2 regions of the Oceanobacillus sp. M60 genome follow, and region 2 is predicted to be linked to the other one. Evidence: a T-box and tRNA genes for the amino acid it is inferred to sense, from the RefSeq annotation. Region 2 holds a T-box; the other holds one or more tRNA genes.
The links. The T-box of region 2 lies ahead of ACW0TQ_RS05990 (valine--tRNA ligase). A T-box ahead of a tRNA ligase gene usually reads a tRNA of that ligase, here a tRNA-Val.
Positions count from the first base shown of each region.

Region 1: it has a tRNA-Val gene. The T-box ahead of ACW0TQ_RS05990 (valine--tRNA ligase) is inferred to sense a tRNA for this amino acid. The anticodon was not compared.

Region 1 is NZ_JBSSNH010000006.1:113,103-129,117, forward strand. It holds gene prpE (bis(5'-nucleosyl)-tetraphosphatase PrpE) at 1-678, opposite strand, end outside; gene mgtE (magnesium transporter) at 1,658-3,037, shown strand; gene ACW0TQ_RS15490 (CotO family spore coat protein) at 3,175-3,621, shown strand; gene ACW0TQ_RS15495 (CotY/CotZ family spore coat protein) at 3,680-4,150, opposite strand; gene ACW0TQ_RS15500 (hypothetical protein) at 4,371-4,619, shown strand; gene ACW0TQ_RS15505 (YetF domain-containing protein) at 4,678-5,391, opposite strand; gene ACW0TQ_RS15510 (GNAT family N-acetyltransferase) at 5,503-5,928, opposite strand; gene ACW0TQ_RS15515 (YjcG family protein) at 5,935-6,447, opposite strand; gene ACW0TQ_RS15520 (alpha/beta hydrolase) at 6,537-7,262, opposite strand; gene ACW0TQ_RS15525 (ABC transporter ATP-binding protein) at 7,448-9,253, opposite strand; gene ACW0TQ_RS15530 (ABC transporter ATP-binding protein) at 9,243-10,970, opposite strand; tRNA gene ACW0TQ_RS15535 (tRNA-Val) at 11,675-11,747, opposite strand; gene ACW0TQ_RS15540 (dicarboxylate/amino acid:cation symporter) at 12,047-13,282, shown strand; gene ACW0TQ_RS15545 (CsbD family protein) at 13,422-13,622, shown strand; gene ACW0TQ_RS15550 (hypothetical protein) at 14,163-14,354, opposite strand; gene rpsD (30S ribosomal protein S4) at 14,635-15,237, opposite strand; gene ACW0TQ_RS15560 (GAF domain-containing protein) at 15,631-16,015, opposite strand, start outside.
Region 2 is NZ_JBSSNH010000002.1:356,141-372,155, forward strand. It holds gene ACW0TQ_RS05960 (rod shape-determining protein) at 1-207, opposite strand, end outside; gene radC (RadC family protein) at 500-1,186, opposite strand; gene ACW0TQ_RS05970 (SPOR domain-containing protein) at 1,539-2,399, opposite strand; gene ACW0TQ_RS05975 (bifunctional folylpolyglutamate synthase/dihydrofolate synthase) at 2,517-3,773, opposite strand; gene ACW0TQ_RS05980 (RimK family alpha-L-glutamate ligase) at 3,979-4,875, shown strand; gene ACW0TQ_RS05985 (ATP-grasp domain-containing protein) at 4,872-5,720, shown strand; gene ACW0TQ_RS05990 (valine--tRNA ligase) at 5,745-8,390, opposite strand; T-box leader at 8,444-8,689, opposite strand; gene ACW0TQ_RS05995 (hypothetical protein) at 8,890-9,078, shown strand; gene ysxE (spore coat protein YsxE) at 9,075-10,073, opposite strand; gene spoVID (stage VI sporulation protein D) at 10,228-11,475, opposite strand; gene ACW0TQ_RS06010 (GNAT family N-acetyltransferase) at 11,626-11,880, opposite strand; gene ACW0TQ_RS06015 (hypothetical protein) at 11,884-12,168, opposite strand; gene hemL (glutamate-1-semialdehyde 2,1-aminomutase) at 12,263-13,549, opposite strand; gene hemB (porphobilinogen synthase) at 13,562-14,545, opposite strand; gene ACW0TQ_RS06030 (uroporphyrinogen-III synthase) at 14,538-15,305, opposite strand; gene hemC (hydroxymethylbilane synthase) at 15,308-16,015, opposite strand, start outside.

The DNA.
Region 1 (16,015 bases), on a different contig from region 2:
CTGCTCGGGAAATTGAAAAGCAGTCAGTTTATTTCCGAACACACAACCTGTATCTATATTGATTGTCCGGTTGATTTGACGCGGTTCTATAACAGGTGTATGCCCGTAAACAATCCATGGCTCTCCCCGGTAATGCTTTGCCCAGTCCCGCCGGATTGGTTTTCCCTGATGGTCTGTTTGGCCAGTGACATCTCCATAAAGGACAAATGATTTTGTGTGCCCGTCTTTCTGTCCAATTAAATGTTCCTTTATTCCTGCGTGAGCAACAACTAATTTCATGTCTTCAAAATGTAAATACAAAGGAGCTTTCTCATAAAGCGTCATAAACTTTTCCTGAATGTCCATTTGTTGAGATTCATTTAAGCTTTTCCATTCAGCAACCGTCGTTTCTAAACCATGCTTTTCCTGTACCCGGTTTCCTAAAAAAAAACGGTATAATTTATTGCAATGATTTCCCGGGACATAATAAGCTATTTTTTGTTCCATAACTAACTGATAGACCAGCCGTATAACAGCGATGGAATCTGGTCCGCGGTCTGTGATGTCTCCTATAAATACGATTTTGTTGCCGTGAGGATGAGAATAGATGCCATTATTCTGATGATATTTCAGCTTGTCCAGCAAGTCTAAAAGCTCGTCCAAGCATCCATGTATATCGCCGATAATATCTAATTTCATCGTCAAACCTCCTTGTACATATAAGTTCATTTCATTAAAATATAGGCTCATCTTACAGTATAACTTAATTTTCTTTGAAGTATGTGATGGTGAATGAAATCTTTTTTACCGGTCCATTATGTACTGGATTTTTTCCATTTTTGAAGCGTATTTTTTTCCGTGCTTTTTTGAACACGCATGTAAATTAAAATAATAGATATAGTAATCTTCCTGTACACGTGAACTTCAAATTGGAAAAAGTTAATGTTTCCCTAACACAAAATAATATATTGAAGGAAATTTACTTGACAACAAGAAAAAACACATATAAAGTGAGTGCTGGGTAAAAAAGTTGCCTTCAGGAAAATAAATAGCATCGTAACCTTTTTAAGTGTATAGCCAGCAAAGAAAAAGCTGATTATCTATATAAATTGAAATTAATAGCTACCGCTACAACGGGTTTCATGGGGTGAGTAATCGCAACCCCAGAAAAACACTCCGCTTTCCGTGGGCCCCGAGCTCATCTCCTTTAAAGAAGACTTGCTGATTGGCAAGCCGTCAGGCGCAGACAGAAGCAAAGTCGCACTTATGCCCCGCGGGTAGAAAAAAAGAAGTTCGCTTTTTTTCTGCGGGGTCTTCCCTCCGCGCTTTCCCACGACGGACAGGACGTCCTAGTGTCGGTCGTTGGTCACAGGACGTGACCGTTCTTAGCCGACCAGGAGTCTCCGTGTTTTTCTTCCGGGACAGGGACTGCGGTTACTCGCCCCACCGAAAACCATTGCGATTACTCGCCCCATCAAAAACCGTCGCTAGTTACTGTTTTCAATCATTATTTCGTCATTTTTATAAGAAAAATAAAGTGTAATTTCTTACTTCAATTTATATAGTGAGATAAAGTTCTTGTTTGCTGCTATAAGACTTGCTATTTGTTTCGCATCTTGTAAAATAGGGAAGGATGTGTAAGAATAAGAAAATCAGTGAAAAGAAAGGGGGAATTGCTATGAAAAAGGATCAATATGATGTTCAATATAAAGAACAGTTTCAAGAACATATTGATAAAGTTCAAGAAGCATTGGAAATGGAAAAAATGGAGGAGTTTCGGACAGAGTTTCTGGAAAACCATCCATATGATCAGGCTGTATTTTTCCAGCAGCAGGATGAAGAAAGAAGGTCACAGATATACACGTATTTATCTCCTGAAGAAATGTCAGAGATATTAATCAATATTGATTTGGATGATGTCGTTGAGTTTTTTGAGGAGATGGATCCGAGATATGCTGCGATGATTTTTGCTGAAATGCCTGTCGATGATGCAGTCGATATTTTGAATGAGCTGGATAAAGAAAAAGTGGTCAGTTATTTAACAATCATGGATAAGGAATCTGCTAACGATATTAAACAGCTGCTTCATTATGAAGAAAAAACCGCTGGTAGTATTATGACAACAGAATATGTCGTCCTCTTTGAAAATCAAACGGTTGCGGAGACGATGAATCAGTTAAAAAAAGAAGCTCCAGACGCTGAGACGATTTATTACTTGTTTGTTCTCGATGATGATAAACATTTAGTCGGTGTCTTATCAATAAGAGATTTAATTATTGCGGACCATGATACATTGATTAAAGAAGTCATGAGTACCAAAGTTGTCGCTGTATCCGTTGCAAAGGATCAGGAAGATGTTGCACAGATGTTCAGGGATTATGATTTTCTTGCACTTCCGGTAGTTGACTTTCAAGATCATCTTCTAGGTATTATCACAGTCGATGATATTTTAGACGTTATGGAAGAAGAGGCCAGTGAGGACTACTCCAAATTAGCCGCAATGTCCAACACGGATATTAAGGACGATACAGCAATTCGTTCAGCAAGAAAAAGACTTCCTTGGCTGGTTATCCTGTTATTTTTAGGTATGTTAACTGCTACATTGATTGCCAGCTTTGAAGAAACCCTGGAGCAAGTAGCGATTTTAGCTGCTTTTATCCCTTTAATTGGAGGGACAGCAGGTAATTCTGGGACACAGGCTCTTGCTGTATCTGTACGAGGAATGGCAACAGGAGAATTTGAGAATACTGGAAAATGGAAGCTTTTGGGCAGAGAAGCATTAACAGGACTCATCAATGGGGTCTTCTGTGGAATAATCCTTGCAGCAATTATTTTTATATGGCAGGGAAGTATTTATTTAGGCATACTTTTAGGATTATCTATTATGGGTTCCCTTCTTGTAGCAACATTAGCAGGGGCTCTTATCCCGATGCTGATGAATCGCTTGAATATTGACCCAGCAGTAGCATCAGGACCATTTATTACAACGATTAATGACCTTATTTCTACATTGATTTATTTTGGAATGGCCACTGCATTTATGAGTTATTTAATTTGATTATATGACTGAAAAAGGATTGTCTCACAAATTAGAGGCAATCCTTTTTCATATGTAGAGACATGGCGCTTTTGACACAAAACAAAATCTAGGTTCATACACTATACAAGATAAGCCGAGAAGGGGTGTAATGACCAATGACAGAAAAAAATAAAGCGCAAGCTCCTTTACTTTACATCAGCCAGCCTCAACTGAAAGCATCTCAAGCTCCGATGCAGGAAAATTATGTTGGCGACTATAGAAGACAGAAGAAACTCCATTCAAACGAAGTCCCGACTTTGAATAAAACACAGCCAAAAGATAAAAAAAGACCATCAGCCGAGAGCTCCCGGTCAGAAGAACAGCAATCGAGCAAGAAAAAGTTTATGGAAATGACGATTCCGGAAAAAATTAATTATTTAACCAATCGTTCTGAATTTGCTCCGTCGATAAGGTGTGAAATAATGACAGCTTCTAATAAAAAATACCGGGGCATTATTCGTGAAACAGAAAAAGATACTGTTTTTTTACAGTTAAATAACCGAAAAAACAGGGTGGAAATTGCAATTAAGGATATTGAAAGCATTCAGTTATTAGGGTTTTAAAAAACACCGTCCAGGAATATATTACCTGGATGGTGTCTTTTTGGTTCTTGCTGCTATTTTAGTGAAATGCTCTAATTGCTGGTAAGCAAGTAACATGGCAGAAACAATCTAAATCTACTGTGATACAAATACCTGTTGCTTCCAGGTCTTCGGTGTTTTGGTCAGTAGGATCCTTCATATGATCAAAACCGCAGCTTTCTCCATCACTGAGTAATAACTCAAGAATAGCACAATTGTTTTTATCTACTTTTTTCACCCTGAAAATAAAGCTTGATAAAATAGGATTCATCTTGTTGTGATGGTTTTTCGTGGTGCCAAACCCTTTAAAAGGTTTGCAATCCTTGCAGTATAGAATAACAGGTACGGTGTCTAAATCATTCGTTACTTCATTTGTACATAAAAGATCGTTGATTGATTGTTCACAGCTCGTATCACAGCAATTTTCTACAATGTCATTTTGAGCATCAACAATGTCTTTTAAAATATCTGCTACACAACTTCCGGTATCGTAATTTTTTCCACAACCCATGAGAAATTGCTCCTTTCACAATTTGAATTTTCTTTCCTTATAGGATATGTGTCTTCCTTGTGTTGGTGTGGGCGAGTGTGGTTATGATGAATGGCTATTGCAATAAAAATAAAATTCTGACTATACAAAAATTAAGAAACTGTATATAATATAGAAAAAAGCGGTTTCAAATTTTTGAGGAAGGGTATATAAAGGTGACTATACAAAGGAGGTGCGGGGGATGGGATATATTCTTCCGGTGCAGACTTCACAGTATGCTGATTATCATCAAAGAGTACAGCCGACCCAGAAAAAAGCGGACCAAGTAGAAAGTGCTTTTAAGGTTCAATTGGATAGAAAGCATCAGGAACTAAGCGCGACATATGAGCGCTATTACCGCAATCGGCCTGAACCTCAAAAACCAATCGACCTGCCGCTGGATTCTTCCCTCATCACGGGGAGAGGAAGGCATATCAATAAATATGTATAATAAAAGCATTCCTGTTTCCAACAGGAATGCTTCCTTATGATTAAGCAGAAGATCAGCCTCAATCATAATCTGTATATTTTTTATGATTACGATTAAAAAAGGGTACAATGTATAGAGGACTCCCTTTTATATACTCTGCATAAAAAATTTCTGAAACATCTTTATACCCCTGTTCATGGATAGACTCCTCCAGCCAGGATAATGGAAGATTTTTCTCCTCCATATTATCTTGAATGATTTCCCCGTCATTAATGAGCGTGATAGGCAAGGTAACATCCTGGGGAGATAATTTTAGATCCTTGCGTGTAGGCGTTTGATAATCCGTTTTTTTCAGAACAGAAACCGTTCCATTTGCTTCTAATACTGCAAATTCTACCTCACTGATAGAGAACACATCTTTTTCTCTTAAAAGGTGCTGCAGCTGATTAATATCCAGCTTGGTTTTTTTCATCATATCCCGGACAAGTTTGCCGCGATGGATTATAATGGTTGGACTTCCTTCAAGCAGATGTCTGGTCCGCTTATACTTTTGTGATACGATTTCGATAATATACATGAGAATAGCATATAGAGCTACGACGAATGCTATTTCCGGTATGCCGGCGTTTGGGTCAAATAAAGCATTCCCGACTAATTCTCCCAAGAGCAATGCGGAAATAAAATCAAATGGGGTAATCTGAGAAATCTGTGTTTTGCCTAATAATTTTGTGATTAAAAATAATGCGAAAAAACCAAAGATAACTTCTGTAAACATACTCATATAACTAGACATATCATACGCTCCTTTAATGTACACAGTATTTTATAGTGTGTACAAAAGCAGAGAAAAAATGTATTAAAAAAGACCCTTATCTGCCAGAGATAAGAGCCTCTATTTAAACCTTTATAATTTTTTTATCATGGTGACATGAGGAATGCCTGCATCCATAAATTCTCCAGATGTCACTTCATAGCCAAGCTTTTGGTAAAAATTTTGTGCATGTGTCTGTGCGTTTAATTTGGCTTTATGAAAATCCTGTTGTATTATTTCTTGTTCCATTTTTTGCATTATTTTTTTGCCGATAGACTTTCCGCGTTGTGATTTGAGCACGCAGATGCGCTCTAATTTACCATAACCGTCTTCCGTGAATCGAAGGCGGGCGGCAGCAACTGGAGTTTCTTCATCATAGGCGATAAAATGCGTTGCTGTTTTATCGAATTCATCTATCTCTTCTTCAGAAGGCACGTTTTGTTCATCTACAAATACCTCATTTCGAATGTGATACACATCTTGTAATTCTTCTGGTGTCCTTGCAGTTTTTACGAGCATGCGTGTTTATTCCTTTCCTAATAAAAATGTTTCATATACCGTCCAAGAACCGTTATCTAATTCGTATAACAGCTGGAATCGGTCAATATAATCCTTGATTGCAAAACCTTCCATTTTTAATCTTCCTACAATATCTGAGAATTCATCATGCTCCAAATCCTGGGCAATTGTAATATGCGGTACAAAAGAATGTTTTTGGTTATTCTCAAGAATTCCTTGCTGCAGGTGTTCATTGAGCGTTTGTAACTGTTCGATTGGTTCAACTTTTAAATAAATGGTATTTGTTATCGGTTCAAAGGTACTTACCTTATTGATATGAATATAAAAAGGGTCTACGCTGCCCGCAATTTTATGGAGCTCCTGAACCACGTCATCAATCTGCTCCGGATCTGTTTCAAACGGGTACTTTAATGTAATATGCGGAGGGATTAAAGCGTACCTTGGGTCGTAACGCTTTCTTAATGCATTGGCTTGATCCTGTACGTTTTTTGAAGGGAAAATAGCAATTCCATATTTCATTCAAACAACCTCCTAGTATAGAAATTATTATCAGCTATAAATAATCTGTATTTACATAAGTATAGCAAAAGAAATGGAAAATAGAAATTTTAATCAAATAAAGTTGTGAGCAGACGGCGCATATCATTTTGCCAATACTTCCACGTATGAATACCGTCCTCTAATTCATGATAGGTATACGCTGCTTCTGCTTTTGCCAATGCCTGATTTAATTGACGGTTAGGCTCTACAAAATCAGCTGTGTTTCCGTCACTCATTTTCACTGCTGTTTCCTTTGTACCGATGGTGTGATAAATATCCAGTGTGGACAAGGGCTTTGCCTGCTCCACATATGCTAACACCTTATCGTCAACATAAGGAGACTGGAGTCCTGCTTTATCAAATAGATCCGGATATTTCATTGCGGTCATCAATGCGAGCGTTCCTGCCAGAGAATCGCCAATAATCGAACGGGATTTCCCCAGATGATTTGCCGGAATCAGTTCATCTAAATACGGCACAACTTCCTGGATGAGAAAATCTGTGTATGCTTCATTCTGCTCGCCAGACGGGTGATATTTTTCTCTGCGGTCATATTTATCTTTGTAATGGATTCCCACAAAAATCACATTATGCATTTCTTTTTCCTCATGAAGCTTGTCGCTTAACGTAGCGATTCGTCCCATTTGAAAGTAATCCTTTCCATCCTGCATGATGCAGATTTCATATTTATACGCTGTAGAAAAGACTTCAGGATGATAAATCTGTAATGTCATCGTTTCTCCTAAAAAGGAGCTGTTTATTTCTTTTTCAATCATTTTTCCTTTCCTGCGCAAGCTTCCCACCTCCATTTTTTATAATGAATAATATGTTTTATCGTATAGAAATAGTTTATCATTGTGTGATGTTGCTGTCACTTGAACGTCCTTTTGAAGCTTATTTTTATCGAAGTGTAACAGCCTGTTTCAGTCAACTGATATTTAGAAGGAAAGGAAAAAATTCGACTGAATAAAGTCTCCTTTTATTGATAAAGATGATAATATTTCCCTTTCCGTTTCATAAGCTCCTCGTGGCTGCCCTGCTCCATGATATTTCCATCTTCCAGCATAATAATTTTATCTGCCTCCCGAATCGTATTGAGTCTATGGGCGACAACAAAACTTGTGCAATCCTTCATCAGGCGTTTTAATGCTTCTTGAATGTGCAGCTCTGTTACGGTGTCAATATTACTGGTCGCCTCATCAAGGATTAAAATTTTCGGATTTGCTAATAATGCGCGGGCGATGGTCAACAGCTGTTTTTGTCCCTGACTAATGCCGCTTCCGTCCTGATTCAACACGGTGTCGTATCTATCCTGCAAAGACATGATAAAGTCATGAGCATTCGCATTCTTCGCAGCCTGTTCTACTTCTTTATCCGTCGCATCTAAGTTGCCGTAACGGATGTTTTCCCGAATCGTTCCGTGAAATAAGAATGTATCCTGTAAAACAAAAGCCATATGCTTTCGCAGGCTGGTCCGTTTTATTTTTTTAATATCGACACCATCCAATGTAATCTGTCCGCTATCATAATTATAAAAACGGGAAATCAGATTAATAATGGTAGTCTTTCCGGCGCCGGTATGACCTACAAATGCAATCGTTTCTCCAGGCTTTGCTTCCAAGCTGATATCATTTAGAATGTCGGCAGATTCGTAACCGAAGCCAACATGATCAAAAACAAGATGCCCTTTTGTATCTGGAAGCTCTATTGCGTCCTCCTCATCAACTTCCTCTTGCGTTTCATCCATTACCTGAAATACTCTTTCTGCACCTGCGATAGCGGATAGAAGCAGGTTAAATTGGTTTGATAATTCATTTAAAGGTCTGGTGAATTGTCGGGCATATTCAGTAAAGATAACAATCGTTCCGACAGTAACCAGTGCTCCGTCTGACGTGATAACCAGCACACCGCCGACAAAGGCGATTATCGCAAAGCTTAAAAAGTTCAAGGTATTCATGATCTTCGGGATGAACCCAGAGATGGTCAAAGCCCAAAAGCCTGTATTCTGCAAGGATTTATTTCTTTGCTCAAACTGATTCTTTACATAGTCTTCCTGTGAATACGTCTTCACAACATGCTGACCGGAAACAATTTCTTCTACATAGCCATTTACATTTCCCAGATCCCGCTGCTGTAATTTATACAGCGGTCCGGTTCTTCTGGTGATCCAGCGCATCGCAAAAAACATGACTGGAATAATAGACATCGTAACAACTGTCAGGATAGGGCTGAGGTAAAGCATAATACTGACAGTACCGATTAAAGTAAGCACACTGGCGAAAATTTGAATCACAGATTGGTTCAGGGTGTTATTGATATTATCGATATCATTGGTTAGCCGGCTCATCAACTCCCCATGCTGCCGCTGGTCAAAGTAGGAAATAGGGAGGCGGTGAAATTGTTCAAATAAATTTTTTCTCAGGGTATATACGGTTTGTTGTGCAATGTCTACCATCCAATAGTTTTGAAGAAAGAGCGATAAGGAATGAATCATGTAGACGATAACCAATCCTAAAAGCAGCATACCAAGTCCGTTTAGCTGCCCGACTGCAATAAAATGGTCAATGGACATTCCGACTAGAAAGGGACCCAATAGAGCAAATAATGAACTGATAACGACCATGAAAATGACAAGAAATAGTTTCCCTTTTTCCATTTTTAAATAGTTCCAGATCCGTTTTAAGGCAGCTCCCATGTTTTCTGCTTTTTTTGAATCACCTGTATTCACAGTTGATACATCAATTCGTTTATATTGAAAAGCAGCTTTTAAAGAATTATTTCGCATGGAGAACCTCCTTTTCCTGCTGTGATTCTGCGACAGCCCGGTATAATTCAGAGCGGTCGAGCAGCTCATTATGCGTACCGATATCCAGAATTTTTCCTTGGTCTAGCAGAAGTATCCGGTCGGACGTTTTAGCAGTAGTTATTTTTTGTGTAATTAGAAGAACTGTACACGGATAATGATCCAATGCTTGCAGAAAACGTGCTTCAGTAGCTAAATCAAGTGCACTTGTACTGTCATCGAGCATTAACATCTCCGGCTTGCGAATAAGGGCGCGGGCAATAGAGATGCGCTGTTTTTGTCCGCCGGAGAGATTTACTCCTTTCTGACCGACTCTGGTTTCATATTGATGTTCCAGCTGCTGAATCGTATCATGGATTTGTGCATCCTTCGCTGCTTGAATCACTTCATCCATTGTTGCATCTTTTTTTCCAAAAGCGATATTATCAAAAATAGAGCCGGTAAATAAAAGCGGTGTCTGCGGAACGTAACCAATACCATCCCGTAAAGCCTTGAAGGAATAGTCCGTTAAAAGTATATCATCTACGTAAATATTTCCTTTAGAAGGCTCGTAAAGGTGGGGTATCAACTGGAATAAAGAAGTCTTCCCGGACCCTGTTGCTCCGATAATCGCCAGTCGTTCACCAGCATTTACGGAGAATGAAATATCTGATAGTGTTTCCTTAAATGCGTCCGGATAACGGAAAGAGACATTCTCAAATACGAGGCGGCCTTTCGACAAAGAAAAAACCGCCTGTTTTAACTCCTCTTGTTCTCCATCTTCCTCTGTGAGCACCTCGCTGATTCGCTCGGCAGACGCCTTTGTTCTGGAAAGTATCATGATAATAAAAGAAAACATAGAAATGGCCATCGCTACACGAAGCGCATAATTGATCATCGTAACAACTTCACCAATATTTGCCTGCCCGTTAACAGTTTGGATGCTTCCGAACCAGATAATAAAAATTAAACTTAAATTCATAACAAACAATAAAACGGGACCGGATGATTCCACAATTCGAAAGGTTTTTCGGGTCGTCACAGCAAGTGTCCGGTTGGCGTCATCAAATCGGTTTTCTTCTGTGCTGCGGCGGGTAAAGGCTTTGATGAGTCTCATACCGGCAAGGTTTTCCTGCATGACACGATTGACATCGTCTACATTGCTCTGTACCTGTTTAAATAATTTGCTTGAAATTTTTAATATCCATAAAAGAAATAAAATGAGAAGCGGCACAGTGACTAAAAAAATCAATGCCAGCTGCGCATTGACTACAAAAGCCATGATAACACCGCCAAGGACAGTCAATGGTGCTTTTGCCATAATACGAAGCACCATGAAAACGGTATTCTGAATCTGGCGGATATCATTTGTAAACCGCGTAACCAGAGAAGATGTAGGGTATTTATTTAATTTTGCATAGGTGAAGCTCTGAATTTTGGAAAATAGTTCCTCCCGCAAATCATAAGCATAGGAAAAGCTGACATGAGAGGACAGAAAAGAATTTAGAACGCCTGCAAGAAAGGATAAAAGAGCCAGGCCAATCATAATCGAACCCCAAAATGCAATATTTTGGATATCCTGATTTACTACCCCTTGATTAATCATCAGTCCCAAGAAGAGGGGAAGCAACAGCTCTACTGTAAGCTCGATAAGCATTAATGAGAATGCAATTATTGAAGGAAATGTATAAGGTCTTAAATAGGAAAACACCTTTCGCAAATCAACCACCCGCCAACTAAAAGAGTAAAAGTATTCAGAAATTAAAATGGAAATAAATTGTTTACTATATTATAGAATGAATGGTGATAAATAAGCCAGTATTTGGTTCGGTTTACGAAGTGATGATGGGGGGGAGTTATAACCCTGTAAAATCTACAATAATAACTATATAAATTGAAATTAATAGCTACCGCTACAACGGGTTTCATGGGGTGAGTAATCGCAACCCTAGAAAAACACTCCGCTTTCCGTGGGCCCCGAGCTCATCTCCTTTAAAGAAGACTTGCTGATTGGCAAGCCGTCAGGCGCAGACAGAAGCAAAGTCGCACTTATGCCCCGCAGAAAAAAAGAAGTTCGCTTTTTTTCTGCGGGGTCTTCCCTCCGCGCTTTCCCACGACGGACAGGACGTCCTAGTGTCGGTCGTTGGTCACAGGACGTGACCGTTCTTAGCTGACCAGGAGTCTCTGTGTTTTTCTTCTGGGACTGCGGTTACTCGCCCCACCGAAAACCATTGCGATTACTCGCCCCATCAAAAACCGTCGCTAGTTACTGTTTTCAATCATTATTTCGTCGTTTTTATAAGAAAAATAAAGTGTAATTTCTTACTTCAATTTATATAGATAGTATGTAAAAAGGAAAACGAGCATGAGTAAAAATAAAAATAGCAACTCCTAAATAGTTAGAAGTCGCTATTTATTAATGAATGATTCCGATTGGACTCGAACCAACGACTTCCACCCTGTCAAGGTGGCGCTCTCCCAGCTGAGCTACGGAATCGTATGTAAGTACAAATTATATTATACAGCCAAATGAAGCAGAAGACAAGCTAATAAATATTTATTTCGTTCTAATTGAATCGCATCGAAAAATGAGTTTTTGATGACTGCTTTATTTTAATAGACTATTCTCTATGCTTTTGTCCGCCTGTTAAAGTGGAATAAATGAGGGACAATACATCTTAGGAATAGATAAATTTAAAATCATAAGAATATTTAATAACTTTCCTTCAATTCTTCCTTCCTGTAAAATGAAATAGATTACATTATATTTAATTTGAAAGAGAGAGGAAATATAAAATGCTAGAAAAATTAAAAGCCTATCGATTTCCACTTATTCTTTTAGCTTCTATTATTATTGGAGCGATAATTGGATTGATTTTTGGAGATGATGCAACTGTTATCAAACCTTTTGGGGATTTATTTATTAATTTATTATTTATGATTGTTATCCCGCTTGTATTTTTCTCTATTTCGTCAGCGATTGCCGGCATGGATAGCATGAAGCGGCTTGGGAAAATCATGGGGTCGATGATTACCGTATTTGTCGTAACCGGGGTGATTGCTTCTGTAGTGATGCTTATTGCTACTGTTATATTCCAGCCGGGCTCAGGTGTCGATATCCCTTTAAGCACTCCTGAAAATATAGAAGAACAGAGTTTAGGGGATCAATTAGTCAATACATTTACAGTACCTGATTTTGTTGATTTATTTTCAAGAGATAATATGATGGCCCTTATTGTGATGTCCATCCTGGTCGGTGTTGCAACTGGATTGGCAGGAGAGAAGGGGAGACCGTTTGGAAGATTGCTAACGAGTGCTTCCGATGTGTTTATGAAGTTAATTAAACTCATTATGTATTATGCTCCGATTGGGCTCGGCGCGTACTTTGCATCCTTAGTAGGGGAATTTGGTACAGCGTTGATTGGTGATTATGCCAGGGCAGTGATTGTCTATTACCCTGTGGCTGTATTGTATTTTGCGATTGGTTTTACATTATATGCCTTCCTTGCTGGCGGAAAAAAAGGAGTCAGCCGCTTTTGGAAAAATATACTTGGACCGGCTGCAACCTCACTGGGGACTGGAAGCAGTGTTGCAACAATCCCGGTTAACCTGCAGGCGGCAGAACGGATTGGTGTTCCGAAAGATATTCGTGAGACCATTATGCCGCTTGGAGCCACCATTCATATGGATGGTTCCTGTTTATCTGCTATGTTAAAAATCGCCTTTATCTTTGGGGTATTTAATCAGGATTTCACTGGAATCGATACATTTTTAACTGCCATTGGTATTTGTTTATTATCTGGTATCGTGATGAGTGGAATTCCGGGAGGCGGCTTTACAGGGGAGTTAATGATTATCACATTGTATGGCTTTCCGATTGAGGCCCTGCCAATCATCACAGCTATCGGAGTGGTTGTTGACCCGCCGGCTACAATGGTGAATTCTACTGGTGATACGGTGTCGAGTATGGTTGTGGCAAGACATATCGAAGGGAAAGACTGGATGGAGAAAGCAGATGCCGCCAGGACTTAATTTATAAAATGCAAAGGTGCTGTGTCCCGGTAAGTTTGGGGCACAGCACCTTTTTTAAATTATTTAGTTTAGAAATATATTATTCGTGGAACACAAATAATATAAATAAATTGTTAGATTTCGTAGGAGGTATATTAACATGAGTGATGGTTTTAAAGATAAAATTAAAGGTGCAGGAGATAAAATAAAAGGTGAAGCAAAAGAAGCGTACGGCAAAGCAACAGATAACCCGAAAAAGCAAGCGGAAGGAAAAGCTGATAAAGCAAAGGGTGCCGCAAAAGATAAAAAAGGCGAAATAAAAGATGAGCTGAACAGTTCGAATGAAAATGATACAAAATAAAAGGCTGTTTTAACGGCAATAACATTTTGAAAATCGTTAGGTCGGCTTTTGCCTAAATATAAAAACCCCAGATACCTTGATAAGTAAGGAATCTGGGGTTTTTTGAACAGGCTTCACGCTATTAATGAGAGTAGAAATGAATGGAATATAACAGCCTTGATATAGCAAGGTTTGAATGGTCATTTTGTAAAGAGTAAGAAAGTATATAAAAAATGCTGAATATAGCCGCTCCAACGGAAAAAGCAACAGGTAGACCTGAGCAGGAAGCGGTTTTCTTACCGTGCGGCTGAACGTTGCCCGCGGAAAGCGACTTCCCGTAGCGGACATCCGGACATCGCTTCGGCGAGGACACCTGTGATTTAAAGACCAAGCGGTGTTCTTGGTTTTTCTAAAACCCGCCGAAAAAGCAGGCGAAACTGCATTCATGGATACTCCAAACTGATTAACCTGAACCAGATTGTGGTTCTTAAGATTAATAAAATAATTTTCATTTTATAAAAATAGCCCTTCACAGAGCGTGAGAGGCCTTATCAATTAAATTTACTGTTTTTCCATGTTATTAAACTCTGAAGTGTCGCGAATTGACCAACTAATTATTCCTGGTCCAGCCACAGGCTCAGAATAGATGATTTTCTTTCTGGAAATATTTTTAAAATATTCATTAGCTTCTTTTTGAGAATTAGCGACTACTGTATGTTGCGCCCCGTTCGTATAAATATCAAATGCTTCCATTTTAAAATCCCTCCAAGTTATTAAACGTATTATTCTTTCTCATGTTTAAAAACCAGTATTGCCAATCTATCTATATATTAAACAATCAATAAGGATTTTTTAAATAAAAAAGCCCTCATATTGAAAGGTTAAGCTTCCTGCTCACGCATTTTTTCTAACTAAAAAGCCACCGAAAATACAGTTCTTCAACCTATTGCAAAATGTATAAAAAAAAGCCTTGAAACATTGATTTAACAACATTTCCAAGGCTTTTCTTGTATTTAAATTCAGTTCAACCCGATTAACGAGAGTAGAATTCAACAATAAGCTGTTCGTTAATCTCAGCTGGAAGTTCAGAACGCTCAGGGAAACGAGCATACGTACCTTCTTTTTTCTCCGCATCAAAAGTAGTATATTCTGGTACGAAGTTGTTCACTTCAATCGCTTCTGTAACGATATCTAGTTTTTGAGATTTTTCACGAAGAGCAATTGCTTGACCTGGTTTTACAGAGTAAGATGGGATATCTACGCGAACGCCATCTACTGTAACGTGACCATGGTTAACCAATTGGCGAGCTTGTTTACGTGTGCGAGCAAGACCTAAACGGTAAACAAGGTTATCAAGACGAGATTCAAGAAGAATCATGAAGTTTTCACCATGGATACCTTTCATGTTACCAGCTTTATTGAACAGGTTACGGAATTGACGTTCGTTCAATCCGTACATGAAGCGTAGTTTTTGCTTCTCTTGCATTTGCAAGCCGTATTCAGATAGTTTTCTGCGTGAGTTCGGTCCATGTTGACCAGGAGCGTAAGGGCGTTTATCTAATTCCTTACCAGTTCCAGTTAATGAAATGCCAAGACGACGTGATTTCTTCCATACTGATCCAGTATAACGTGACATAGGACATTTCCTCCTTTATGTTTTATTTGCATAAAATAAAACGCGCGTGATCGTTCCGTTGTTCATTATGTTTTCATGTACCATCGCTCCAGCAGCAGAGAGTTACACGATACACCTTTATAAGCTGAAACTTACAAAGGAACAAAATGAGTGCAAGCGTCGACTCACTTAGGCCACTTTATTATTTTACACAAATTATAGTATATAATTTACATATACGCTTGTCAACATAAAATTAACATAGAGTTAAATAAATCAGGCTAAATTAGAGTGAAATTAACAAAATGTTAAGTTAGAATATTTTTTTCTCTAAGAGCAAAAATGATTTATTATGCATTCGAATCCGTTATAATGAATATATCTACAGTTACCATTTATAGTGAAAAAGGACGTTTATAAATGTTTCTCAAGCTGTGCAACAAATTTTTCTAAATTATCTTGATCGATTGCATCGAATCTGTCATAAATCGGACTGTCGATATCCAAAACACCGATAATTTCCTTATTGCGGGAAATAGGAATAACAATTTCGGACTTTGAAGCTCCGTCACAGGCGATATGACCAGGAAATTGATGGACATCTGCTATACGCTGTGTTTTATTTTTAGAAACCGCAGTACCGCAAACTCCTTTTCCAAAAGGGATACGAATGCAGGCAGGAAGTCCTTGAAAGGGGCCGAGCACTAATTCTTCGTTTTCGGTTAAGTAGAATCCAACCCAGTTAACTTCATCTAAAAATTGGTTGAGCAGAGAGGAAGCATTTGCTAATAGCGCGGTT
Region 2 (16,015 bases):
CATCGGGCGGACAACAGAAATATTTCCGGGTGTACGCCCAATCATCATTCTTGCATCACTTCCAACAGCCTCGACGGCCCCAGTCTCCAAATTTTTAGCTACAACAGAAGGCTCCCGGACAATAACTCCTTTACCTTTTACATAAACCAATGTATTTGCTGTTCCTAAATCAATTCCTAAATCCTGTGAAAAGTTAAATATCCCCATAAATTTCATCCTTTCCGTTCTTCCATCAAATATTAATTTTTAGCTGTTCCTCTATCACGGATAGCCATCCGTAAAATTCCCTTGGAAGGCAATTTCGTTTTATATCAGCACTCTAGAATGTATTCCTTTCGCAGTAAAGCTTCGTTTGCAGGGGATGAAAAGAACCGCCCTGCAGAATGGAGTGATACTTTATACAATTCTAAGAAGCGCCACTTTTATATTTTCCGAAAAATGGCGCTGAAAATTAATTCCAAATATAATTATACGAAAAAAACGCTAAAATAGATAGTATTTATAAGTATCCTTTTTGTTTTAATGAAACAAAACACTCATTCCCAATAACTAAATGATCAATAACCTTTATTCCAATGATATCTCCAGATTCGACAAGACGCTTTGTAACAAGAATATCTTCTTGTGAGGGGGTTGGATCTCCGGAGGGGTGGTTATGGCAAACTAGTATGGAGGCGGCTGACCGTTTTACAGCTTCCCGGAACAGCTCACGGGGGTGGACGATAGAAGCATTCAACGAACCGATAAAGATAGTCTGCCGGTGAATGATTTGATTTTTAGTATTTAAAAAAAGCGCTACAAAATGCTCCTGTGATAAATTACGCATCTCTTCCATAACGTAATTCGCGCCGTCTTCTGGAGAGCGGATTACATAGGCATCCACCGGCTTATAGCTGCTGATTCGCTTTCCAAGCTCAATGGCAGCCAGTATATTTAAACTTTTTGCCGTTCCAATCCCTTTAATCGCTGTCAATTCTTCCACGGTGGCATCTCTTAGCAGTTTAATTCCTTCAAAATGCATCAAAATACGGTCTGCTAGTAATTGGACAGGTTCATTTTTAGAGCCGCTGCCGATTAGAATAGAAAGTATTTCCTGATTGCTCAACTTATCCGCTCCATGCTTTAACAAACGCTCCCTCGGTCTGTCTTCTGTAGGTAAATCTCGTATAAAAATTGGTTTTGCCACGGGTATCCCGCCTTTCGTTTATTTATTGCAGTTCAACTGGCTGTTGGTCACAAATGTCCCGGAGACGGCGTAAACTTAGCCTTTGTTCCTTCTTCAACGGAGATAAAACTTTCGCTGAATGAAGTTTCCTTTATATCATAGCGAGAACACACTTTTCCTACAACTTGACAATTATCCATTTTCAATAAGAATTATCTAGTAATAATCGTTGTTTTCTAATAAAAAATTGTTGTTTTGATAACCTTGTACTACTATAAAAATAAATTTTATGTAAAATCAACAGTTCATTATAAAACCCTTAGAAAGCGGGCATCTCAATCCAGCTTTCTAAGGGTTTTATAACGTCTGCTCCCTATAATTCGTCATAGATTTTCATCCAGGTCAACAATTGGTAAAAAGAAGGCTCTCCTTGCATTTCGGTTATGCTGCTTAATAATTCATCAATCGCCACAGTCTCTGCAGGAGCCTTGTCCACTAGAGCAGCTATCTCTTCCTCAGGAATCGGCTGATTGGACTCTGTCTGCTGAAGCTGCTCCTCAAAAAAAGCTTGAAACGCTGTGATCCATTCCCTTTCTGCTTCGGTCATTTCTATGTCCTTTGTCTGCGTTCCCCATGCCTTCACATAAAGCTCTGCTTGATTATCGGAAAGGGATGCAGCAAGAGCCTGTGCAGCATCCTCTGACGATGCAACTCCTGCCATTAGATAAAACTCCCCATCCCTGTCAAAAAATACAGATGGAATATTTAAATTCTTCAAGCTGGCGATTAATGGGTCAGCATTTTCTTGATCTGAAAAAACACCTGCTTGAAGGATATAGGTTTCTAACGAAGCGAGTGTGACAGCAATAACATCTGGACTGGCTTCTTCTTTTTCTGCCGGCGTTACCGCTGGGGTTGTTTGGGATGGATTTTCAGCACTTGTCGGTGTATCAACCTGCAGAAACATCCGGAAAATTAAAAAACCAATCAAGGTACCGACAAGCACAGCACTTCCCCCACTAATCAGGATTGTTTTCCATACAGGATTTCTTTTTAATTTTCCCTTATTCGTGCCTTTAACGGCTGTCAGCGTGGTGATGTCTGTTTCTTCTGGTTCGTTCTCCAGCGTTGCTGCCGATGTTCTTTCTGCACTATCATCTTTGGAGGATATATGGACTTTGTATGTCCAAGTACCTTTCGTATCTTTTATTCTATGCAGTTTATGTTTTGTCATTCATCCAGCCCTCCAGTGCCAGTTTTGTTTCACTCTAGCACAGCCCTTGTAAAAAGTAAGGCGAATCATGACACTATCTATTATAATCGTTCTACAATTTTCTTAATAATCCTCCCTCTATTCAGACGCTTCAAGTGACTTCACAAAAGAACGGATATAATCAACAAAATGAAAGGAACCTGTTATCAGGATCGGTGCCATTGACGTTTTTATTTTTTCTTTCATCCATGCCTGCCAGTCCTCGACCTGCTCTCCCTTATCTTGCAGCGGATAATCGGTTAGGGCAGCTGCCCGGGGATGATCAAACGATGTTATATATAAGTTTGGAAAGACATCTGCCAGCAGACGCTGCATTTCTTCTATATCCTTATCTTTAAAAGCTGCAAACAGTACATGTACTTTTCTTCTTGGATAAATAGCTCTCACAGTTTTAATAAAAGCTCTTACTCCTGCTTCGTTATGAGCACCATCTACTAGAATAAACGGGTTATCATGAATCTTTTCCATTCTGCCGGGGATGGTCACTTTTTGGATTGCTTCGATGGACGTGTGCATATCCAGATGACCGAATCGATTTTTTAACACTTTTAACGCCTGTATCGCTACGGAAGCATTATGATGCTGATGTAATCCAATTGTCCGAAGCTTTACTCGGTAACGTGAGCCAAGGTTTTTCCATTCAAATTCATCTATCTGGATATTTTCCATCGTAAAGTCCATCCCAAAACGATATAATACTGCTCTATTTTTATTTGCTTCATTAACAATTGGAGTGAGTGCCTCTCCCTCTACCCCTGTTATAATCGGAGTATGAGGTTTTATAATTCCAGCTTTATGCGCTGCGATTTCCACAAGTGTATCTCCCAAAAAAGCAGTATGGTCCTTGGAAACCGTGGTAATAATGGATAAAACTGGTTGTATCACATTGGTCGTATCGTCTCTTCCGCCCATACCAGCTTCAATAATAGCTATATCAACATTTCTGGAGAAATATAAAAATGCCATTGCTGTCATAATTTCAAAATGGCTTGGCGGTTTGCCTTCTCGATCCATTTGTTCAATGACCGGTTCTATTTCCTCAAACAACTCTGCAAATACATCTTCTGAAATAAATTCCCCGTTGTAAAGGATAAACCCGGTTAAACCGTTTAAACTCGGTGATGTAAAGGTTCCAATCCGATAACGATTTGCTCTTAAAGCAGCCTGCAAAAAAGCTCCTGTGGACCCTTTTCCGTTTGTACCGGCAATGTGGACCGAAGTAAACTTCTTCTCCGGATGATCTAAAGCTTCTAATAATGCTTCTATCCGGTCTAGTCCAGGCTGTACACCAAGCTGCTGACGTTTTTCAAAAAATTCATGGATGTTCGTACGCATCTTTCTTTCCTCCTTTATCTATTTCATCGTATACTAATTATCACAGCATAAGCGTCTGTGCTTTTCCCTGCTATATTACATACAGCTAAAAATTTTTTTATACAGGGAAGTGGCCGCTTCATCTCCTCAGTGACTGCCTTAAGGTTATCAGGAGAAATTGACCAATAGCTAAATTTTCACCCTTTAGCAGAAAGGATGTACAACTTTGAATTATACTGGCTGGATTATTATTAATGGAAGTATCGCAACGGATAAATTTATCGATTATGCAACTATGATTGAAGAAGCCGCTGCAAAACAAAAAATGAAAACCATTTGTTTAAAAAATGATGCGGTTTTAACTTTATTATGCCCGAAAAATGGAACGGTGTCACCTATACCAAACCATAATAAACTGCCTGATTTTGCTTTTTTTATCGACAAGGATATTTATCTGGCAAGACAGCTGGAGCAGTTGGGGGTTCGTGTCTTTAATAGTTCACTTGCTATCGAAATCAGCGACGATAAAATCTACACCTATCAAATGCTCATGAGAAATCAGCTTCCTATTCCGGAAACGGTTATTGCTCCTAAAAAATATCATGCAGATAATCTGCCATCCGACTATATCCAGGAAATAATCAATCATTTTGGATTTCCGCTGATTGTGAAAGAAGCATATGGCTCCTTTGGTGAACAGGTTCATTTAATCGACAATCAACAGAGCTTAACAGATATTATCTCGAATATTGGCGAGCGCCCCTTCGTATTTCAGCGTTATATAGAGGAAAGCAGAGGCAGGGATATTCGCGTTCAGGTAGTTGGTGACAAAGCGATAACTGCTGTGGAACGGCAAAACGAAGTAGATTTTCGGGCAAATGTAACTAATGGAGGCAAAATGCTGCCCTTTCCCCTTAATGAGAATACAGAAAAGCTGGCTGTAGCAGCAGCTAAAGCCATTGGAGCTGATTTTGCCGGTGTCGATTTATTGTTTGGCCAAGACAGTGAACTGCTGATTTGTGAAATAAATGCGAATGCACATATCCGCAATCTTTATGAGTGTACGGGCGTCAACGCCGCTGATTACATGATAACTTATATAAAAAAGGAGCTTTCCCGATGAATGGATGGCTGATATATACGAAAGCAGATTCAATAAGAAATAAAAGCTATATCGACTGGTTTATAGATGAAGCTAAAAAGCAATCCATCTATCTCAGATTATTGATCAGGGAAGATCTATCGATTGGCATAAATCAAAATAAACAGGTTATCTATGCGAATGGAGAAGAAATCTGTGCAGATTTCGCAGTTATCCGGACAATGGAACCTCTGCTCAATAAACAATTAGAACAAATGGGAATTACCGTATTTAATCACTCTATAATCTCAGAAACATTTAATCATAAAGCATATGGCTATCTCGCTATCCAGCAACTAGGTATTCCTGTTCCGGAAACCTATTTTTTCCCCGGAAAGATGGCCCCTCCCTCCTTGCCTTTTAACTTCCCTTTTGTTGCCAAAACAGCTAATGGGAAAGGAGGAAAGCAGGTTGCGATGCTTCATAGCCAAAAAGAATGGGAAGCATACCGCCAGAGCCTGACCGAAGACTATGTACTTCAGTCTTCTCAACATATTCAGCCGGGCAAGGATTTACGCGTGTTCGTGATTGGTACAAGGATTATAGCAGCTGTTTTACGTGAGAACTTAAACGATTTTCGAGCAAACTACTCTCTTGGCGGAACAGCATCTCTGTATACGTTAAATGAAACAGAAAAAAGTATCGTTCAAACAATTATAAATGCTTATGATTTCGGCCTTGCCGGTATTGATTTTATGTTCACGGAAAATGGAGAATTTATATTTAATGAAATTGAAGACGCCGTTGGTTCGCGTACGTTGAGCAAACTCAGCGATATCAATATATTAGAAGAATATGTAACGTATATAAAAGAAAAAATGCTATGAGAAATTGTCTCATAGCATTTTTAATTACTGTTTTAATTCTGCTAAACGGGCTTTTACTTTCGCCTGTTTATCCAGATAATCTTTTTCTTTTTGTTTTTCTTCTTCCACTAAGGATTCTGGTGCTTTGCTGATAAAGCCTTGGTTAGAGAGCTTTTTCTGCACTCTTTCTACTTCTTTGTTCCATTTAGCGAGTTCGTTTTCCAAACGTGCGATTTCTTTATCAAAGTCAATCAGGCCTTCTAAAGGAAGGAAGATTTCTGCACCTGTCACAACAGAGGTCATCGCTTTGTCCGGTGCTGCAATATCTTCTGCAATTTGCAGAGAGCTCGGGTTACAGAAACGCTCTAAATACTCCCGATTCTTTTCTAATTCCTGCACAAGCTCTTCATTTTCTGCGGAGATAAGTATCTCAATTTGCTTAGACATCGGTGTATCTACCTCTGCCCGGCTGTTACGTACAGATTTGATAATAGCAACTAAGCGCTGCATTTCAGAAACTGCTTTTTTATCATCAAATGCCGGATTTACTTTTGGCCATTCGCTGACTGTAATAGATGCTCCTTCATGCGGAAGCTGCTGCCAGATCTCCTCTGTAATAAAAGGCATAAACGGATGCAGCATACGCATCGTCTGGTCTAATACATGTGCCAATACAGAACGGGTTGTATTTTTCTTGGCTTCATCTTCACCATACAGCGCCAGCTTAGCCATTTCAATGTACCAATCACAGAATTCATCCCAAATAAAGTTGTAGAGATATCTTCCTGCTTCGCCAAATTCATATTTATCTGCATTTCTCGTTACATGGTCAATTGTTTCATTCAATCGGGATAAAATCCATCTGTCTGCAACCGTTAAGTCCCCTGTTAAATCAATATCCTCATACTGGAACCCTTCCATATTCATCAGAGAAAAACGGGAGGCATTCCATACTTTATTGGCAAAATTCCAGGTAGACTCGATTCGTTCCCAATGAAAACGCAGGTCCTGACCAGGTGTAGAACCAGTCATTAAGAAATAACGCAGCGAATCGGCACCGTATTTATCAATGACATCCATCGGGTCTACACCGTTCCCCAGGGATTTACTCATTTTTCTTCCTTTAGCATCACGAATTAAGCCATGCAGCAATGTATCCTCAAATGGACGTTCATTCATAAATTCCTTTGATTGGAAAATCATCCGGGATACCCAGAAGAAAATAATATCATAGCCTGTTACCAAAACATTGGTAGGGAAATAACGTTTCAAATCAGCGGATTCTTCATTCGGCCAGCCCATGGTAGAGAACGGCCATAAGGCAGATGAGAACCATGTATCCAATACATCCTCATCCTGCTCCCAGTTTTCAACATCCTCCGGCGTTTCTTTACCTACATAAATTTCACCTGTTACTTTATGGTACCAGGCCGGAATCCGGTGCCCCCACCATAATTGTCTGGAAATACACCAGTCACGGATATTATCCATCCAGTTGAAATATGTTTTTTCAAATCGCTCTGGTACAAAGTTGACTTTTTCCGCGTCAGAATCCTGCATCTTCAAAGCTGATTCTGCCAACGGCTCCATTTTTACAAACCATTGTGTAGATAAGTAAGGCTCTACCACTGCACCGCTTCTCTCCGAATGCCCGACCTGATGCGGACGTTCTTCGATTTCAAAGAGCACACCCTGCTCTTGCAGGTCTTTAACCAGCTGCTTCCGGCATTCAAAACGGTCTAATCCCTGATACTTCCCTGCATTTTCATTCATGGTACCATCTTCGTTCATCACAAGCACACGCTCTAGATTATGACGGTTCCCAATCTCAAAGTCATTCGGATCATGAGCAGGTGTAATTTTAACTGCTCCGGAGCCAAGCTCCATATCTACATAATCATCTGCAACAATTTGCATTTCTCTTCCTACAATCGGCAGGATAACCGTTTTTCCGATTAAATGCTGATAGCGTTCATCTTTTGGATGCACCGCAACCGCCGTATCACCGAGCATAGTTTCCGGCCGGGTTGTCGCAATCTCAATTGTTTCATCACTATCCTTTATCGGGTAGCGCATATGATAAAATTTCCCTGGAATCTCTTCATAAATCACCTCAATATCAGAAAGAGCTGTTTTCGTGGAGGGATCCCAGTTAATAATATATTCGCCGCGATAAATCAATCCTTTTTCGTAAAGACGGACAAATACCTCCCGAACAGCTTCAGACAAACCTTCATCTAACGTGAAACGTTCCCGGGAATAGTCTAATCCAAGTCCAAGTTTCTCCCACTGCGAGCGGATAAAGCTTGCATATTCCTCTTTCCACTCCCAGGATTTTTCAAGAAATTTCTCCCGTCCAAGCTCATAGCGGCTGGTTCCCAATTCTTTTAATTTTGCTTCTACCTTCGCCTGGGTAGCAATCCCCGCATGATCCATTCCAGGAAGCCATAATACATCATAGCCCTGCATACGCTTCATACGTGTGATTGTATCCTGCATCGTGGTATCCCATGCATGCCCTAAATGCAATCGTCCTGTTACATTTGGCGGCGGAATCACAATGGAATACGGCTCCTTCTCCGGATCATCTTTTGCTTCAAAAAACTTCCCATCTAACCAAAATTGATATCTTCCTGCTTCCACTTCTTGTGGATTATATTTAGGAGGAAGCTGATTTTGTTTATCTGACATGTTAAAAAACCTCCTTCATTCATTCAACTAAAAAAACCTTTTCATCCTTATACATAAAGGACGAAAAGGTATATTTCCGTGGTACCACCTTTGTTTGCTGATCAATAAAAGCTGCTGCAGCTTCATTAAAGCACACTCAAGGTCATGGATATCGGCTGACAACCGGAACCTCCTACTTCATTTTTCAGAGATTCTACATCAGAGACGACTTCAAGAACAACCTTCCCGGGAAATTTTCAGCACAGGATTTCCCTCTCTAAGAGCGTTTACTCTTTACTACTTCTCTTCCACGTATTCGTATGTTTTCTTAGTAACATTTATTTTATCGTTTCCGCTTAAGAACGTCAACTAGATTTTCATATATTTACCGATAAATAGGCTTGTTCCCAGTTCATTAAAAAGTGTATCTATATTATTGACACACTTTTCGAGCATTTATACATAACATATTATATATCATTCCTGAAGTCACACTTCATTCAAAAAAGGAGGGAAATAAATGTCCCGTTATTATCGTTATCGTATACCGCTTTGGGCCAGAAAATGTATTTTCGTTGTAGAAGCCTGCGTCACACCAATTCTGGTCTTTCAGATTATCCGAACGCTTTTAATACCAACAGCATTTGATATTTTAATACTAGCTGTACTAATTGGCCTTGCCCTTTCTTTTTACATGCAATGGATTTAGTCTGGCTGTTCTTCTTTGGACTCATATGTTTCTTGAATAAACTCCACCCAATTCATCCCAAATTCTAAACGGCGGAATTGCTGCTGCAGCTCTTTGACCTGATTAACCATCGATTTCTTTGTGCGGCGGTCTGTATAATTCTTAAGTACACTTAAATAGAATGATGGATTTAACAAATAGACAGAAACAAGATGCATTTCCTTTACAGTCAGATGATTTGTTTTTTGATAGACCGTAAATGCCTGCTGTATTGTTTCCTCAGGCTGGTTATAAGCTCCTGTCAAGCCCCGGAAATAATGTGATAAATCACGTGCCGGATGCTCGAATCCTCCTGATTCCCAATTAATTAAATAGCCCCCCTTTGAATGCGTATCGTCGACTCGCTGATGACATAAGCTGGAAGACCATAAAATCTCCGTTTCTTCCTCTCCATAGATTTGATACAGTTTATCTTGCAGCAGCCCTACAGCATGGCAAACCCCTTTATAATGCGTGCAATAAAGCAGCTCAAACGGCGACATATATTTTCTGCTTTCATAATCGGTGACACGGGCATGGAGCTGATCTAAGGATTGTTTACAAAAGCTTGAAAACCCTTGAAAGGATTCTTTGAGACGATCAGATTTAATACGGCTGGTCTGCCTTGTCTTTTTATGAATTTGTGCAAGTGTCTGCAATGTTCGCTCAATGTTATACGCGGAATCTGTGACCTCCGGAGAGTCAATCCAAGGTGTTAAATAATAGTAAAAATTTTCCTCCTTATGAAAAAATGCATTGTCCCGGGTTAAATACACAGGTAAAATCTCTGTCACATTTTTTTCACGAGCAATACGGTAGACATGCTGCCAATTCTCCATCGTCTGTTCTGTTAAAAAACTGCGCTTCAAAGCATATTCCTGCATACCGTCAAATACTTTTACAACACGCTCTGTCTGTTTTTCAATACTGACGGGATAGATATGATATGCTTCCAGGACCTTCTTCCATATATTCACCACATGTCACCCCTTATTTGTAAACTTGAAATTGCTCGTGTATATCAAATCTGCATTACATCTGAATATTAACCTGCATAAAATAATTAAAAACATAGATTATGTAAAACTCCGGCACAAATAATCTTATTCATTATTTGTGCAGAGTCTTTATTTATTGTTTAGACGGAATATAAAGCAGCTGTCCTTCATTTACTTCTAATTCTTCTTCTAATTGATTATGCTTGATTAATTGCAGCGGGCTGATTGCAAACCGTTCTGCTATGGTATCGATCGTATCATTCTCCTGAACAATGCACAGACGCATTTTGGCATAATGATCCTCGTCTGCTTCGCGGAAAATCTGAGATAGTAACGATTCGCTTTCTGTTCGTTCCTCCTCTTTTTTCGGTTCTTCAGCCACCAGTATTTCTTCCTCCCTGGGTGTATCTGGATAGAAGGTATCTTCTATATAATCAATCACCTCGGATTCATCAGCGACATCCCAGCCTGGCTCCTCCCCTGTCATCTCCATATCTTCCTCAGCCTCTAATACCTCTTCCACCTGCTCTTCTTCTTCCGACTCATCCTCTGAAGCCTTTCCTTTCGAAAGAGACTCGAAATATTCAGAAAGAGGCTGTGACTTTACTTTCCATCGATCCGGGTCATCTTCTGGCTCCTCTTCTGAATAGCTTTCTTCCAATGTTAATAGTTCTTCCATTTTTTTCTGATCCTTCGATATCGCTTGCTCATTACGAATTAATGCTTCTTCCGGGGGGCTTTCTTCCAATATCGGTTCAACTTCCGGTTTAATTTCTTCTTCTGACGCTAGCAGTTCTTCTAATTTTTGCTGATTTTCCGATATCGTTTGTTCATTGCGGGTCAATGCTTCTTCCGGAAGTTCTATTTCGAAGGAAAATGTATCTCCTACCTGTTCTTGATCCGCTTCTGCTGTTTCCCAATTTTCTTCTGACGGACGATATGCTTCATCCTGTAAAATCCCTTGAATCTCAACTGCAGCAGTAATTTTTAAACTATCTGCACCTAATAAATCATAATCAAAGGATTCAATTTGTACCGTGACATCTTCTATTTTATTCACCCGATGAGGCGGCACAGATATATCTACAGGAAATTTATGGGTGAATACATACAGTCCATTTACCTCTCTAATACTTTCGACATAACGCTTAGCCTGAATTTGATCAAAGTCAAAAATCTCTTCTCCTTCTTCTTCACCATTTACTTTTTGATATTCTCCCTGCAGTTCAAGATTGCCATGGATAGAAATATAGTTATCTAATGATTCGATTGTTATTTCTGGTTCAATGGAAATTCCTCTGAGCTCTTCTACTTCCTGTCCTTTTTCAAAAAACAGTGATTCTTCCAGTTCAAAAACAAATGAATTAGAATCTACTGACAAATGTATTCCTCCTCTCGCAAACAGTCCAGATGCGAATCATTCGTTATCATTTATATGATAAGAAACATTGGAATATGCTAAGGAGGAAGATTGGTTTAAAGCAAACAAGAAAAGCAGGGGTATCGTTTATGTTAAACGCGCTTCAAGAAATCACTCTGTTTCCGGGTATTCCATTAACCAGCAATCCCGATACTCGCCCTCGTGCAGTTCATGGCAAGGAAGTAATTTTATTTTCTTAAAACCACTTTTCTCGTAACAGCGAATCGCTCTTTTATTCCAGGCTTGGGGGTCCATGACGACTTTATTTACATGTTTCGTATTCATTAAATAAGCAACCATAGACTGGATCAGGAGTTTGCCAATACCTCTATCCCAGTATTGCGTTTCTCCTATAAATTGGTCTATTCCCTAAATAACATTATTATCATTTAAATAACCATACTTTTTTCTCGTGTCTACATTTAATAGATAATATTGAATATAACCGATTTCAATATTATCAAAAGCTATGATACATCTGACTACATTGTCTTGAAGCGGATAAAATTTTTCATTCACTTTTTCTAAATCAAATGGATTATCTCTCCCATCGTAAAATTGAAGAACTGCCGGATCGGAAAGCCACTTTGCCAGTAAATAATTATCCTCTTTTGTTAATTCACGAACAGTTAGCTTATTATTTTGAAACAGCATCTTTGTATGACCTCCACTTGAATTTGAGAAAGTAATATTCTGTCAGTAAAAAAGAGAAACCCGCATGGATTTCTCTTTTATTTTCTCTTTATCATTATTTTTCAATCTTAGAAAAAGCAGTATGCACCGCTTCAATTGTCTTTTCAATATCCTCATCTGTATGTGCAGTAGATAAGAATAATCCTTCAAATTGAGATGGCGGTAAAAATACGCCTTCTTCAATCATCGCACGGTAATATTGCGCAAAGTAGTCTAAATTAGAGGATTGCGCCGTTTCAAAATCAACGACTTCCTGATCTGTGAAGAATACACCGACCATGGAACCGGCACGATTAATATGAAGCGGTATATCATATTTGTCTGCCGCCTGGCGGAACCCTTCTGTAAGACGGTCTACTTTCTTATTAATTTCTTCATAAGACGCTTCTGTCAAGGAAGCTAACGATTCATAGCCCGCTGTCATGGCTAACGGGTTACCGGATAATGTACCGGCTTGATAAATTGGACCAGTCGGTGCAATCTGTTCGATAATTTCCCGTTTTCCGCCGTATGCGCCGACAGGAAGACCGCCGCCGATGACTTTACCCAGACAGGTTAAATCAGGCGTAACATCAAAATGTCCCTGCGCACTGTAATAACCGACGCGGAAGCCTGACATTACCTCATCAAAGATAAGCAACGAACCATTTTGCTCGGTAATATCGCGTACAGCCTGTAAGAAGCCTTCTTTTGGAGGCACGACTCCCATATTTCCACATACAGGCTCCATAATCACCGCTGCGATTTTATCACCATAATGCTCAAAAGCAAGCTTTAAGCTCTCTACATCATTATAAGGAACGGTAATGGTATTCTTAGCGATATTTTCTGGTACCCCCGGGCTGTCTGGAAGACCAAGTGTTGCAACACCAGAGCCGGCTTTAATCAGCAGGGAATCCCCATGGCCATGATAGCTTCCTTCAAATTTAATAATCAAATCCCGGTTTGTATAACCCCGCGCCAGACGAATCGCACTCATCGTTGCTTCTGTCCCAGAGTTGACCATCCGAACCATTTCAATCGATGGAACACGGTCAATAACGAGCTTAGCCAGCTGATTTTCTAATAATGAAGGTGCTCCAAAGCTTGTCCCTTTTTCAACAACTTCCTTTAAACTTTTCGTCACACGCTCATCTGCATGTCCCAAAATTAACGGTCCCCAGCTTAGTACGTAATCAATATACGTATTGCCGTCAATATCGGTAATTTTAGAGCCCTTTCCTTTTTCCATAAAAATCGGATCAAGCCCCACTGATTTAAATGCACGTACCGGAGAGTTTACCCCGCCGGGCATTAAATCAACAGCTTCTTTGTATGCATCTACTGATCTTGTGTTTACCATGCTCTTCCTCCCTTATTTATCTTCTTGCAACCATTTTGCCACATCTTTTGCAAAATAGGTAATAATTAAGTCTGCTCCTGCACGTTTCATCGATAGCAGGGTTTCTGTTACTAATTTTTTCTCATCAATCCAGCCATTTAAAGCAGCCGCTTTAATCATGGAATACTCCCCGCTCACGTTGTATGCAACGACGGGCACGTCAAAATTATCTTTCACTTCCCGCATAATATCCATATAAGACAGGCTCGGTTTGACAATTAAGAAATCAGCGCCTTCTTTAATATCCGATTTCGCTTCACGAATTGCCTCTAAACGGTTAGCCGGGTTCATCTGGTAGGTTTTCCTGTCTCCAAATTGAGGTGTGCTGTCTGCTGCATCACGGAAAGGACCGTAATAAGCGGAAGCATATTTCACCGCATAGGACATAATCGGAATATGGTGAAAACCGGCTTCATCCAAAGCATGGCGGATGACAGTTACAAATCCGTCCATCATATTGGAAGGAGCAATAATATCGGCACCTGCTTTTGCTTGAGATACAGCTGTTTTAGCTAACAGCTCCAGAGAAGCATCGTTGGCTACATCTCCGTTTTCAATCACGCCGCAATGTCCATGCGAGGTATACTCGCATAAACAGGTATCCGCAACAACAAGCATTTCCGGATACGCCTGTTTCACGATTCTTGTTGCTTCCTGAATAATTCCATGATCATGAAAAGCCTCGGATCCGATTTCATCCTTTTCTTCTACCACGCCAAATAAAATAAGCGAACGGATTCCTAATTGATACGCTTCCTCCACTTCTTTCAATAAATGATCAAAAGAAACCTGGAAAACTCCCGGCATTGACGAAACCTCATTACGGATGTCTTCTCCTTCAATAACAAATATCGGATAAATAAAATCCGTTGCCCGTAAGTGTGTTTCTTGAACGAGTGCGCGCATCGAAACGGATGAACGCAAACGCCGATGTCTGTCAAATGTGAATTCACTCATGATTTATCTTCCTTTCGTTTGCAATCGTTGAAATTAAATCCAACATCGCATCTGTTGTATATGGTATGGACGTATATACATCAGGAATCCCTAATTCCCTTGCCTTATCTTCCGTCGTATTACCGATACAAATATAGGTTGCATTATTCGGTATACATTCCGCTAATTGTACAAACGCCTCTGCTGTTGATGGGCTTGTAAACGTTATATAATCAACAGTTGGAAGCTCTTGATTCAACTTCTGTTTTGATTCCACACAATACGTTGTCTCATACACTTCCAATGCTTCATAAGCAATCTGGGCTTCTTTTAGCTTTTCTGGAAGCGTCGGCCTTGATAAATTACCCCGTATCAGCAGCACCGGCTTATCCGATGTGTAAAAAGAGATAAACGCTTCTGCCATCGCCTGCGCATCAAAGGTTTCCGGAACAAAGGAAGCAGCATAACCATATCGATGCAATACCTTTTCTGTTTTCTTGCCGACGATTCCTATCTTCAATCCTTCCGGAAACGTTATCTGCTGTTTACGGAGCAGCTGAAAAAAACCATCCACACCGTTAGCGCTTGTCATGAATACCCAGCTGAAATCCGAGAGGCGTTCCAGTATAGCAGTATCCTCAAGTTTTTCTGGAAAATTTATTTCAATCATTGGGACAATAACTGGACTACCGCCCAGCTTCGTGACTTTGTCAGCCATTTCAGCAGCTTTTGTCTCTTCTCTCGTAATCAATATGCGCTCCCCGTGAAGCGGCTTTCCCATGATTATTCCATCTCCTCTTTGACACGGTCAACGATATCTTTAGCTCCCTGATTTATTAATATTTCAGCCGCCTGCTTACCAACTTGAACAGAGTCATTACCGCGGACGACTTCTTTCAGGATTGTTTTTCCGTCAGGGGTTCCTACTAAAGCAGTTAAGACGATTTCTTCGCCATCTAAATAAGCATAGCCGCCGATTGGAACTTGACACCCTCCCTCTAATAAATGCAGGAAAGTACGTTCCGCTAATACTGTTTTGGCTGTATATTCATTATGGATCCTTTGAACGATTTCTTTTAATTCTGTATCATCTTCACGGCTTTCAATGGCAAGCGAACCCTGTCCTACAGCAGGTACACAGATTTCCGGATCCAGGTATTCTGTAATCAGATTCTCACTTAAACCAACCCGCTTCAAACCGGATACAGCTAAGATAATGGCATCGTAGTCTTCCTCATTTAATTTTCGGATACGTGTTTCCACATTTCCACGAATCCATTTAATCTCTAAATCTGGTCTGGCTGCAAGAATTTGTGCCCCTCTGCGTAAGCTGCTTGTGCCGATAATCGAGCCTTCTTTCAGGTCTGCTAATTTGATATTATTTTTCGCAATATAAGCATCGCGGTGGTCTTCTCTGTCAGGAATAGAGGAAATCTCCAGCCCTTCTGGAAGAGAAGAAGGCATATCCTTCATACTGTGTACGGCAAAATC